2 regions of the Pseudomonas sp. S2_B07 genome follow, and region 2 is predicted to be linked to the other one. Evidence: predicted binding sites of a transcription regulator. Region 2 holds the regulator's gene; the other holds the start of a gene.

Region 1 (5,941 bases), 3.2 Mb from region 2:
CGGCGATTTGCTTGCGCAAGGCTTTCACCGCATCGGATTCTTCGCTGCTGCTGGAACTGCTGTCGCTCGACGCGGGAGCGCCACCGGCGGCCACTTTGCTGTCGTCGGAAGGCGTCTCGGTAGTGGCGGTGACGGAGGTGTCGGCGGCGGGATCGCTGATCGCGGTTTTGCTGGTGGAGGTGGTGAGGGTCTGGTTGATCGAGACAGAGGTGATGCTGACCATGGGATGTATCCAGTGTGGGATTTGGGTATCTCCCACATCGACATGGCCCGGCCGCACTTGAGATCGACTGTGTACCGACTCGGTAAGCGAGCCGGTACACAGCCGTCGGTCTTACGCGCTCAAACGCGCCGTCACTTCATTCAACTGCGACGACACCCCGTGCAGGTTGTGGCTTGCCGCTTCGGTGCGTTGCACGTTGTCCAGATTGGTACTGGCGATGCTGGTGATCTCGGTAAGGTTGCGCGAGATGTCCTCGGCCACCGAGGTCTGCTCTTCGGCAGCGGTGGCGATCTGGCGGTTCATGTCGCGAATCGCTTCGACGGCCTGGGTGATCCGCTCCAGCATGGCGCCGGCCTCGGTCACTTGCTGCACGCTTTCTTCACTGCGTGACTGCCCGCTTTCAATCGCCTGGGCCGCGTCCACCGCGCCGGTTTGCACGGTCTGAATGATCTGGTTGATCTCGATGATCGACGCCGCCGTGCGCTGGGCCAGGCTGCGCACTTCATCGGCGACCACCGCAAAACCGCGCCCGGCTTCACCGGCACGGGCCGCTTCGATGGCGGCGTTGAGCGCCAGCAGGTTGGTCTGTTCGGCGATGCCGCGAATCACTTCCAGCACCTTGCCGATGCGGCCGCTGTCGGTTTCCAGCTGACGAATGACCGTGGCGGTGTTGGAGATTTCACCGCGCATCTGGGTGATGGTATGGATGGTGCCCTGCATGACTTTTTCGCCCTGTTGCGCGGACTGGTCAGCGTCGTCGGCAGCGCGTGCGGCGTCGGCGGCGTGACGCGCAACTTCTTGCGCGGTCGCGGACATTTCATTCATCGCCGTGGCCACCTGATCAGTGCGGTTGAACTGCTCGTTGGTGCCACCCGCCATCTGGCTGGCGATGGCGTTCAGTTCGCCGCTGGCGCTGTCGAGGTCCTTGGCGCTGCGCTGCAAATGGCTGAAGGTGTCGGCGAGGAAATCGCGCAGGGTATTGGCGGCGACCGCCAGTTTGCCCAGCTCATCCTGACGGGTGCTGGCCACGCGATCGGCGAATTTGCCCTGGCTGAGTTGCGCCACGTAGTCGATCAGTTTGCGAATCGGTTCAACCAGATTGCGGTTGACCAGCCACAGGCTCAACAGACCGATCAGCAAGCCCGAGGCGAGCATCACGATGATCCCCAGCAACACGGTGCGGTCAGCGTCGGCACTGATTAGCTTCGACTGCTCGGCGCCCTGTTTGCGCAGTTCGACAACCAGTTCGCTCATCTGATCACTGGCCGCGCGGTCCACGCCTTTCACAGCGGTATCGCCAGCAGTCGGGTCGGCACCGGCTGCGACGTAGGCATCGCGACCCTTTTGATAGGCAGTGCCCAGCAAGCGGTGTTCATCACGCAGGCGTTCGATGCGGGTCTTGAGTTGCGGCTCGATGCCCTTCTGCCCGGCCAGTTCACCGAGGATGCTTTGCACATCGCGCTGACGGTCTTCGTATTGCTTCCAGTATTTGTCCAGGTCCGCCGGTTGCTTGCCGCGCAGCAGGACGTTTTTCCATTCCTGAACCTGCACCTTGAATTGCAGGTTGGCTTCATCGATCAACTGGGAAGTGTGCAGCGGGCCGTCAATCAGGTTCGCGTAGCTCTGAACACCGCTGGACAGGAAATGAAAGCAAGCCAAAGCGATCAGCAACATCGCCAGCAGGCTGCCGCTCAACAAGGCGAGGATTTGTGCTCTCAGGGATTTTTGCAGCATCGAGTGATACTCATGACAGGGGTGAGACACGCCGTGACATGGCGTGAAAGGTGTCCGGACGTCCCTGTCTGCGACTTGGCTCGTGGCCAAAGGCGCGCACGTTAACGTAAGCGAGATCGGCGTGCCAGAGCGGTTCTTTAATCCAATCCGACCGTCGGTAGAGCCACTATTTGGCCTTCATTGATCCGTCACACAACCGTCAAGAATCCTTGCGATGATGCGGCTCAGGTGAACCTGTAAACCCGCCACAACTCGACCCTGCAGCCGCAGGCTTCGCCAGCTGCTACATAGAGCGATAGCGCCCCCTTGCGAGCACTCATGAACCACAGCATCGACCAAAGCCATCGCGACACGGACCTGTTCGGCCTGCTCTACGGTTTCAGTTTTCGCCCCGGTGAACGTGGTCGCGAGATCGATTCGGCCAAAGCGCTGCAATACCTGCAACAACCCGACGACAGCCAAGAATTCCTCTGGCTGCACCTGAACCTGGCGCACGCCGCGTGCGAGCGCTGGATGAAAAGTCATCTGGAATTGCCGGAGGAATTTTTCGAGGCGCTGCACGAAGGCTCGCGTTCGACGCGCATCGAACATGTGGATTCAGCCTTGCTGGCGGTGGTCAACGACGTGGTGTTCAACCTCAGCAGCATGGTCTCCTCGGATGTCTCGACCCTGTGGGTGTGCGCCCGCAGTCGGCTGATCATCAGTGCCCGTCTGCAACCGCTGCACTCGGTGGACAAGCTGCGCTCTTCGGTGAAGGCCGGTGAATGTTTTCGATCGCCGCTGGAGTTGCTTGTGCATTTGCTGCGCGATCAGGGCGAGGTGCTGACGCAAATCGTGCGCAAGACCAGCTTGAGTGTGGATCAGATCGAAGATGAACTGTTGTCGTCGCGGCTGTCGACCAACCGCGCCGAACTGGGTGCCAACCGCCGCGTGCTGGTGCGTCTGCAACGCCTGCTGGCGCTGGAGCCGGGGTCGTTGCTGCGCTTGCTCAATCGGCCACCGCAATGGCTGCAGAAGGAGGACGTCAAGGAGCTGCGCAAGTCCACCGAGGAGTTTGCACTGATCATCAACGACCTCACGGCGCTGGGTGAGCGGATCAAACTGCTGCAAGAAGAAATCGCCGCCAACCTCAACGAGCAGAGCAACCGCACGCTGTTTACGCTGACGGTGGTGACGGTGCTGGCGTTGCCGATCAACATCATTGCCGGTTTCTTTGGCATGAACGTCGGCGGCATCCCTCTGTCCGGCGACCCGGAAGGGTTCTGGATCCTGGTGGCACTGGTCGCAACCTTTACCGTGCTGGCCGGACGCTGGGCGTTTCGCAAGCGCCAGGATTACTAAGTCTCCCCGCAACCTGCAGCAGCTGGCGAAGCCTGCTGCTACAGGTTGCGGGGGAATTCTGATTAACGGAATAGCAAAAACCCTAAACCCTGATCTGACGCAGTCTCTCTGTAACAATTAGCAACGACTATCCCTGATACACCTCCCTCATCAGGATTGTTCGTTATGGCTACGCCTTCCTACCCCGCCGATACTCAGGCATCCGCTGTCCGTAGCGCCAAACCTCAACTCGATAAAAAGCCTAGCCTGCTTACCCTCGTGGTGTTTTTCGGGGTGCTGGCCAGCGGGCTATTGTTCACCGCTTACAGCCTGATGCACGACATGAGCGAACTCGGTACGGTGGTCACCACTTGGACCCCGTTTCTGCTGTTGGGCGTAGCACTGCTGATCGCGCTGGGCTTTGAATTCGTCAACGGTTTCCACGACACCGCCAACGCGGTGGCCACGGTGATTTACACCAACTCGATGCCGCCGAACTTCGCGGTGGCGTGGTCCGGCTTCTTCAACTTCCTCGGCGTGCTGCTGTCCAGCGGTGCGGTGGCGTTCGGCATCATCGCCCTGCTGCCCGTGGAGCTGATTCTGCAAGTCGGTTCCTCCGCCGGTTTCGCCATGATCTTCGCCCTGTTGATCGCGGCGATCCTGTGGAACCTCGGCACTTGGTGGCTGGGCTTGCCGGCCTCGTCGTCGCACACCTTGATCGGTTCGATTATCGGCGTCGGCGTGGCCAATGCCCTGATGCACGGTCACGACGGCACCAGCGGTGTGGATTGGGCGCAGGCGACCAAGATCGGCTACGCGTTGCTGTTGTCGCCGCTTGTGGGCTTCGGCTTTGCCGCGCTGTTGCTGCTGGCCTTGCGTGCGTTCGTCAAGAATCGGGCGCTGTACAAGGCGCCGGTCGGCAACACGCCACCGCCGTGGTGGATTCGCGGGATGTTGATCGTGACCTGCACCGGTGTCTCGTTCGCCCACGGTTCCAACGACGGCCAGAAAGGCATGGGCCTGATCATGTTGATCCTGGTCGGCACGCTGCCCATGGCCTATGCGCTGAACCGCACCATGCCGGCCGACCAGGCGCTGCAGTTCGCCGCCGTAGCAGAAGTGACCCAGCAAGCGCTGGTCAAGGCGGCGCCACAACCGGCCCCGGCCGACCCGCGTCCGGTGCTGTCCGAATACGTGCGCAGCAAGGAAGCCACGCCGCAGCTGATCCCGGCACTCGCCGCCCTCACCGGCAGCATCGGCGCCCAGGTCAAGGGTTACGGCTCGCTGTCCAAAGTGCCGGCCGAGGCCGTGGGCAACGTGCGCAACGACATGTACCTGACCAGCGAAACCATTCGCCTGATGGACAAGAACAAAGTCGGTAATTTCGACGCCGACACCAGCGGCAAACTGCAACTGTTCAAGCAGCAGATCGACAACTCGACGCGTTTCATTCCGTTGTGGGTGAAAATCGCCGTGGCGATTGCTTTGGGCCTGGGCACCATGGTCGGCTGGAAGCGCATCGTGGTGACGGTTGGCGAGAAGATCGGCAAGACCCACCTGACCTACGCCCAGGGCGCCTCGGCGGAAACCGTGGCGATGCTGACGATTGGCGCGGCGGATATGTTCGGCCTGCCGGTGTCGACCACCCATGTGTTGTCGTCGGGTGTGGCCGGGAGCATGGTCGCCAACGGCGGCGGTTTGCAGATGAAAACCATCCGCAACCTGCTGATGGCCTGGGTGCTGACCTTGCCCGCGGCGATCATGTTGTCGGGCAGCCTGTACTGGTTGTTCACCAAACTGTTCTAAATCGACACAACCCCCTGTAGCCGCTGGCGCAGCCGGACGCAGGCTGCGCCAGCGGCTACAGGGATTTTTTTTGCCGGGTAAAAAGCATTTCGTCGCAAATACAGGCGATTACGCATTTATTGATCCACTACCCGCCCGTTAGCACTTCAGTTTGCTAACGTGTTGCCGATTCTTAAGAGACTCGATGCATTCAGGAGTGGGATCGTGAATCTGTATATCAATCAGCTTCAGCAAAAAGCTGACTTCAAAGAAGCCATCTACGCCGGCGACATCTTCCTGAACACTCAGCTGCGCGCGGCCAAAGAGCTGTGTGCATTTGCTCAGGAAAGCATCACCGCCGCTTTCGACGGCGAGACCAACCACCAGGCCCTGCACACGCTGATGCCGGTGGAAGAATTCGTGGTGTTGGTAACACGCCTCAAGGGCCAGTTCACCAACAGCCAGCGCGCCAAGGACCTGATCCTGTCGTTTATCGACGAGATCGGCGTCGACCCGCGCGAGTACATTTTCGACGTACCGCGCATTCGCGTGGTGCCCAACTATGATTACCTGCACGCCGGCGTCAGCTACGCCTACAAACCGCACCGCGACACGTGGTACGGCAGCGTCGATTGCCAGATCAACACCTGGATGCCGGTGCACACCATTCGCCCCGACCAGACCATGATGATCAATGCCGGTTACTTCGACGTGCCGGTGAAGAACACCTCCAGCGAATGGAGCCTCAACGACTGGATCAGCAACCAGCGGCACAAGGCCAAGGACAACCTCAAGGAGGAAGTCCGCGTGCACCCGGTGCCACTGGAGGCGATCAATACCGCGTCTGAAGTGCGCATCGCCGGCAACACCGGTGAGATG
Region 2 (5,941 bases):
TCGATCGCCTCTTTTCCGTTGGTCGCCGTGCCGACGACCTGGATATTCGAATCCGCTGAAAGAATTTCCGAGACGCGGCGGCGGAAAAACCCCGAATCGTCCACCACCAGGACTTTGACTGCCATAAACACTCCGTTAGACGGAGCGAGGCTCAGTCGCCCCGCTCCACCAGAATCAAATACGCCGCGTGGCGTAACGCTTGAGCATGCTCGGAACATCGAGAATCAGCGCAATGCGGCCGTCACCGGTGATGGTGGCGCCCGACATGCCCGGGGTTCCCTGGAGCATTTTGCCCAATGGCTTGATGACCACTTCTTCCTGGCCCACCAACTGATCGACGACAAAGCCGATCCGCTGCGTGCCCACCGAAAGGATCACCACATGGCCTTCGCGCTGCTCTTCGTGAGCGGCGGAGCTGACCAGCCAGCGCTTGAGGTAAAACAGTGGCAGCGCCTTGTCGCGCACGATCACCACTTCCTGACCATCCACCACGTTGGTGGTCGACAGGTCGAGGTGGAAGATCTCGTTGACGTTCACCAGCGGGAACGCAAACGCCTGGTTGCCGAGCATGACCATCAGCGTCGGCATGATCGCCAGGGTCAGCGGGACCTTGATGACGATCTTCGAGCCCTGGCCCTTGGTCGAGTAGATGTTGATCGAACCGTTGAGCTGGGAAATCTTGGTTTTCACCACGTCCATGCCCACGCCACGACCCGACACGTCGGAGATCTCGGTCTTGGTCGAGAACCCTGGCGCGAAAATCAGGTTGTAGCACTCGGTGTCGCTCAAGCGATCCGCCGCATCCTTGTCCATCACACCGCGTTTTACCGCGATGGAACGCAGGACGTGCGGGTCCATGCCTTTGCCGTCATCGGAGATCGACAGCAGGATGTGGTCACCTTCCTGTTCCGCCGCAAGTACGACTCGACCGCCACGGGACTTGCCCGAGGCTTCGCGTTCTTCCGGCGACTCGATGCCGTGGTCGACCGCGTTGCGCACCAAGTGGACCAGCGGGTCGGCCAGGGCCTCGACGAGGTTCTTGTCGAGGTCGGTTTCTTCGCCGACCAGTTCCAGGTTGATCTCTTTCTTGAGCTGGCGAGCCAGGTCGCGAACCAGGCGCGGGAAGCGCCCGAAGACTTTCTTGATCGGTTGCATCCGGGTCTTCATGACCGCGGTTTGCAGGTCAGCCGTGACCACGTCGAGGTTCGACACCGCCTTGGACATGGCTTCGTCGGCACTGTTGGCACCCAGGCGAACCAGACGGTTACGCACCAGTACCAGTTCGCCGACCATGTTCATGATTTCGTCGAGACGCGCGGTATCGACCCGCACGGTGGTCTCGGCTTCGCTCGCCGGTTTTTCCGGTGGCGGCGCAGCCGGAGCACGGGCCGGGGCCGGTGCAGCAGCGGCAGCGGCAGCCGGTTTCGGTGCCTCGGCTTTCGGTTCTGGTGCCTTGGCCGCCGGTGCCGCTGCCTTGGCAGCGGGCGCCGGGGCAGTGACGACAGTGCCTGTCGCCACATCGGTGAACTTGCCTTTACCGTGCAATTCGTCGAGCAGCGATTCGAACTCGTGATCGGAGATCAGATCCCCACCCACCGCCGCCGCAGTTGGCGCAGGTGTAGCCGGTACCGAAGCAATGGCCGACTCCAGCGCATCCACCGCAAAGTTGCCTTTGCCGTGCAACTGGTCGAGCAGTGCTTCAAATTCGTCGTCGGTAATGTCGGAGCTGTCGCCCGCCGCTTTTGGCGCAGCCGGTGCGGCTGGCGCAGGGGCCACGGCATCAACGGCGAACTGGCCTTTGCCGTGCAATTGATCGAGCAACGACTCGAACTCGGCATCGGTGATTTCGTCGCTGGCAGCAGCATCGCTGGCAGGCGTTGGTGCTGCAGCCACTGGCGCTTCGGCCTGAGCCTTGACGGCGTTCAGCGAGTCCAGCAGTTGCTCGAATTCGTTATCGGTGATGTCGCCCGATTCGCTTTCGGCGGCAGGTGCTTCAGCCACGAGAGCAGCCGGTGCAGCTTCATCTGCCGTTTGCGGCTCGGCCAGACGGGCCAGGGCCTCCAGCAATTCAGGTGTCGCCGCCGTAACCGGGCTGCGCTCGCGGACCTCGCCGAACATGCTGTTCACCGCGTCCAGCGCTTCGAGGACCACGTCCATCAGTTCCGAATCGACGCGACGCTCACCCTTGCGCAGGATGTCGAACACGTTTTCGGCGATGTGGCAGCACTCCACCAGCTCGTTGAGCTGGAGGAAGCCGGCGCCCCCTTTTACAGTGTGAAAACCGCGAAAAATTGCATTGAGCAAGTCCGCATCATCCGGTCGGCTTTCCAGCTCGACCAGTTGTTCGGACAGTTGCTCTAGAATCTCGCCGGCCTCAACCAGGAAATCCTGAAGGATCTCTTCATCGGCGCCGAAGCTCATTAAGGGGGTGCTCCTACAGGTCTAAAAACCTAAAAAACCTAGAATGCTGAAACGCTAAAATCCCAGGCTGGATAGCAAATCGTCCACATCGTCCTGACCGGACACAACGTCTTCTCTTTTATCGGCATGAATCTGCGGACCTTCACCCTGAGAGAGATGTTTTTGTGGATCTTTTTCGGCGAGCATCGATTCACGGTCATGTTCGATACCCGCAAAGCGGTCTACCTGGCTGGCCATGAGGACGAGCTTGAGCAAATTGCTTTCAACTTCGGTGACCAACTGGGTCACGCGCTTGATCACCTGACCGGTGAGGTCCTGGTAATCCTGAGCCAGCAGGATGTCGTTGAGGTTGCTCGACACCGTGCGGTTGTCCTCGGTGCTGCGTGTCAGGAAACCGTCGACGCGGCGGGCCAGCTCACGGAACTCTTCAGCCCCGACTTCGCGGCGCATGAACCGGCTCCAGTCCGTGCTCAACGCCTGGGCTTCTTCGCTCAGGCTGTTGACCAGCGGCGTGGCGCTTTCCACCAGGTCCATGGTGCGGTTGGCCGCGGCCTCGGTCAGCTTGACCACATACCCCAGGCGCTCGGTGGCGTCCGTGATCTGCGACACTTCCTCGGCTTGCGGCATGTTCGGGTCAATCTGGAAATTGACGATCGCGCTGTGCAGCTCGCGAGTGAGCTTGCCCACTTCCTGATACAGGCCACGGTCACGGGTCTGATTGAGCTCATGGATCAGTTGCACAGCCTCGCCGAACCTGCCTTTTTCAAGGCTGGCGACCAGTTCGACGGCATGTTTTTTCAGGGTCGATTCAAAATCGCCCTGTGAAGATTCTTTATGCTCCATAGCTCCCCCGTGGCGCAGTGGATCAACCGATGCGTTCGAAAATCTTCTCGATTTTTTCTTTCAACGCCTGGGCCGTGAAGGGTTTGACCACATAGCCGTTTACACCGGCCTGGGCCGCTTCGATGATCTGCTCGCGCTTGGCTTCAGCGGTCACCATCAACACCGGCAGGTGCTTGAGCTTTTCATCGGCGCGCACGTGGCGCAGCAGATCGATACCGGTCATGCCAGGCATGTTCCAGTCCGTTACCAGAAAGTCGATGCTCCCGCTGTTGAGAACCGGAATGGCGGTAGTGCCATCGTCAGCCTCGACCGTGTTGGTGAACCCAAGGTCACGCAACAGGTTTTTTATGATCCGCCGCATCGTTGAGAAGTCATCAACGATGAGGATTTTCATGTTCTTGTCCAATTCGACCTCCAAGCAGTCTTAAACGCGCCCAGCACCTGGACGCGCCATTTCAATCAATTCGGCAATTCACTCGATGACTGTCTGGAGCACAACAGATCGCGACCGGTGCCGTTCAAATCCGCACCAGCCCCGTTCGCAGTGTCCCCACACTGCCTTCAGCGCGCTCGCCACTCCCCCAAACGCCCCCGCAAACGGGCCGCGCACTGGCTGTGTAACTGGCTGACCCGCGATTCGCTGACCCCCAGGACCTCACCGATTTCCTTGAGATTCAACTCTTCGTCGTAGTACAGCGCCAACACCAGTCGCTCGCGCTCCGGCAAATTGGCAATCGCGTCCGCCAGCGCCGCCTGGAAGCGTTCATCTTCCAGATCGCGTGACGGCTCGAGATGAGCACTCGCGCCATCCTCGTGCAGCCCTTCGTGTTCGCCGTCCTGCAACAGATCGTCGAAACTGAATAAGCGGCTGCCCAGGGTGTCGTTCAAAATCCCGTAATAATCGTCGAGACTCAATTGGAGTTCGGCCGCAACCTCGTGATCTTTAGCGTCACGGCCGGTTTTAGCTTCAATAGAGCGAATTGCGTCACTGACCATACGGGTATTTCGGTGGACCGAACGTGGCGCCCAGTCCCCCTTGCGTACTTCATCGAGCATGGCGCCGCGGATTCGTATGCCCGCGTACGTCTCGAAACTGGCGCCTTTGCTGGCGTCGTATTTGGTCGATACTTCGAGCAGGCCGATCATCCCGGCCTGGATCAGGTCTTCAACCTGGACACTGGCCGGCAGACGGGCCAGCAAGTGGTAAGCAATGCGTTTGACCAGTGGCGCGTAACGCTCGATCAGCTCGTACTGCGCGTCACGTGCCGACTTCTTGTAGAGGTTGTAGCCACTGGCTGTCATAGGACGGGTCCTGCGGTCTGTTGCACGAGGCGCTCGACGAAAAACTCAAGGTGCCCGCGCGGGTTGGCAGGCAGCGGCCAGGTATCAACTTTCTGCGCGATGGCCTTGAACGCCAGGGCGCACTTGGAACGCGGGAAGGCTTCATACACGGCACGTTGTTTCTGCACAGCCTTGCGCACGCTTTCGTCGTAAGGCACCGCGCCGACGTATTGCAAGGCAACGTCGAGAAAGCGGTCGGTGACCTTGGTCAACTTGGCGAACAGGTTGCGACCTTCTTGCGGGCTCTGGGCCATGTTGGCCAGGACACGGAAGCGGTTCATGCCGTAATCGCGGTTAAGCAGTTTGATCAGCGCGTAGGCGTCGGTGATCGAGGTCGGCTCGTCGCAGACCACCAGCAAGACTTCTTGCGCTGCGCGAACAAAGCTGACTACCGAGTCACCTATGCCCGCAGCGGTGTCGATCACCAATACGTCGAGGTTGTCGCCGATGTCGCTGAACGCCTGGATCAGGCCGGCGTGTTGAGCCGGGCTCAAATGAACCATGCTCTGGGTACCGGACGCGGCCGGAACAATTCGAATACCGCCCGGGCCCTGCAACAGAACGTCGCGCAGCTCGCAGCGGCCTTCGATCACGTCGGCCAGGGTACGTTTGGGTGTCAGTCCCAACAGAACGTCGACGTTCGCCAGGCCCAGGTCAGCGTCCAACAGCATGACGCGACGGCCGAGTTCAGCCAGGGCCAGTGACAAATTCACTGACACGTTAGTCTTGCCGACGCCACCTTTGCCGCCGGTCACCGCGATCACCTGTACGGGATGCATGCTGCCCATGTTATTTCTTTACCTTGTCTTGCATAGACGGAGGCCACATTACTGGCTGCGCGTTCGCAAATGGAACAATGCATGGCAGACCATCGATGTAGGTACAAAAACTGTTCATGACTACCTTAGCCAACCTGCTTGGTCGGGCTGTGGTAAATATCAGCGAACATATCAGCCATGGCTTCTTCGCTGGGTTCTTCCTGCATTTGCACGCTCACGGCGCGACTGACCAACTGATGACGGCGCGGCAGATGCAAATCATCCGGAATCCGCGGACCATCGGTCAGGTACGCCACCGGCAATTCATGACTGATCGCCAGGCTCAGCACCTCGCCCAGACTTGCCGTTTCATCCAGTTTAGTCAGGATGCAGCCAGCGAGCCCGCAGCGCTTGTAACTGTGATAAGCGGCTGTTAGAACCTGTTTTTGGCTGGTGGTTGCGAGCACCAGGTAATTTTTTGATTTGATGCCACGCCCGGCCAGGCTTTCGAGCTGCATGCGCAGGGCCGGATCGCTGGCCTGAAGGCCTGCGGTATCGATCAGCACCACGCGTTTGCG

Evidence for each region. Region 2 encodes FliA, which starts transcription of late flagellar genes. Its sites were predicted from a motif close to CTAAAGTTTNNNNNNNNNNNGCCGNTAA; they were not measured.
Region 1: a site for FliA is predicted at 2,071-2,098, ahead of AB4N43_RS23930 (methyl-accepting chemotaxis protein). Genes of this name have one in related genera too.

What each region holds. Positions count from the first base shown of each region.
Region 1 is NZ_CP162769.1:5,185,545-5,191,485, reverse strand. Features, by position in the region: gene AB4N43_RS23935 (hypothetical protein) at 1-223, opposite strand, end outside; gene AB4N43_RS23930 (methyl-accepting chemotaxis protein) at 335-1,957, opposite strand; gene AB4N43_RS23925 (transporter) at 2,276-3,298, shown strand; gene AB4N43_RS23920 (inorganic phosphate transporter) at 3,464-5,083, shown strand; gene AB4N43_RS23915 (2OG-Fe(II) oxygenase family protein) at 5,288-5,941, shown strand, end outside.
Region 2 is NZ_CP162769.1:1,849,766-1,855,706, forward strand. Features, by position in the region: gene AB4N43_RS08615 (protein-glutamate methylesterase/protein-glutamine glutaminase) at 1-125, opposite strand, end outside; gene AB4N43_RS08620 (chemotaxis protein CheA) at 175-2,421, opposite strand; gene AB4N43_RS08625 (protein phosphatase CheZ) at 2,476-3,264, opposite strand; gene AB4N43_RS08630 (chemotaxis response regulator CheY) at 3,287-3,658, opposite strand; gene fliA (RNA polymerase sigma factor FliA) at 3,826-4,566, opposite strand; gene fleN (flagellar synthesis regulator FleN) at 4,563-5,393, opposite strand; gene flhF (flagellar biosynthesis protein FlhF) at 5,510-5,941, opposite strand, start outside.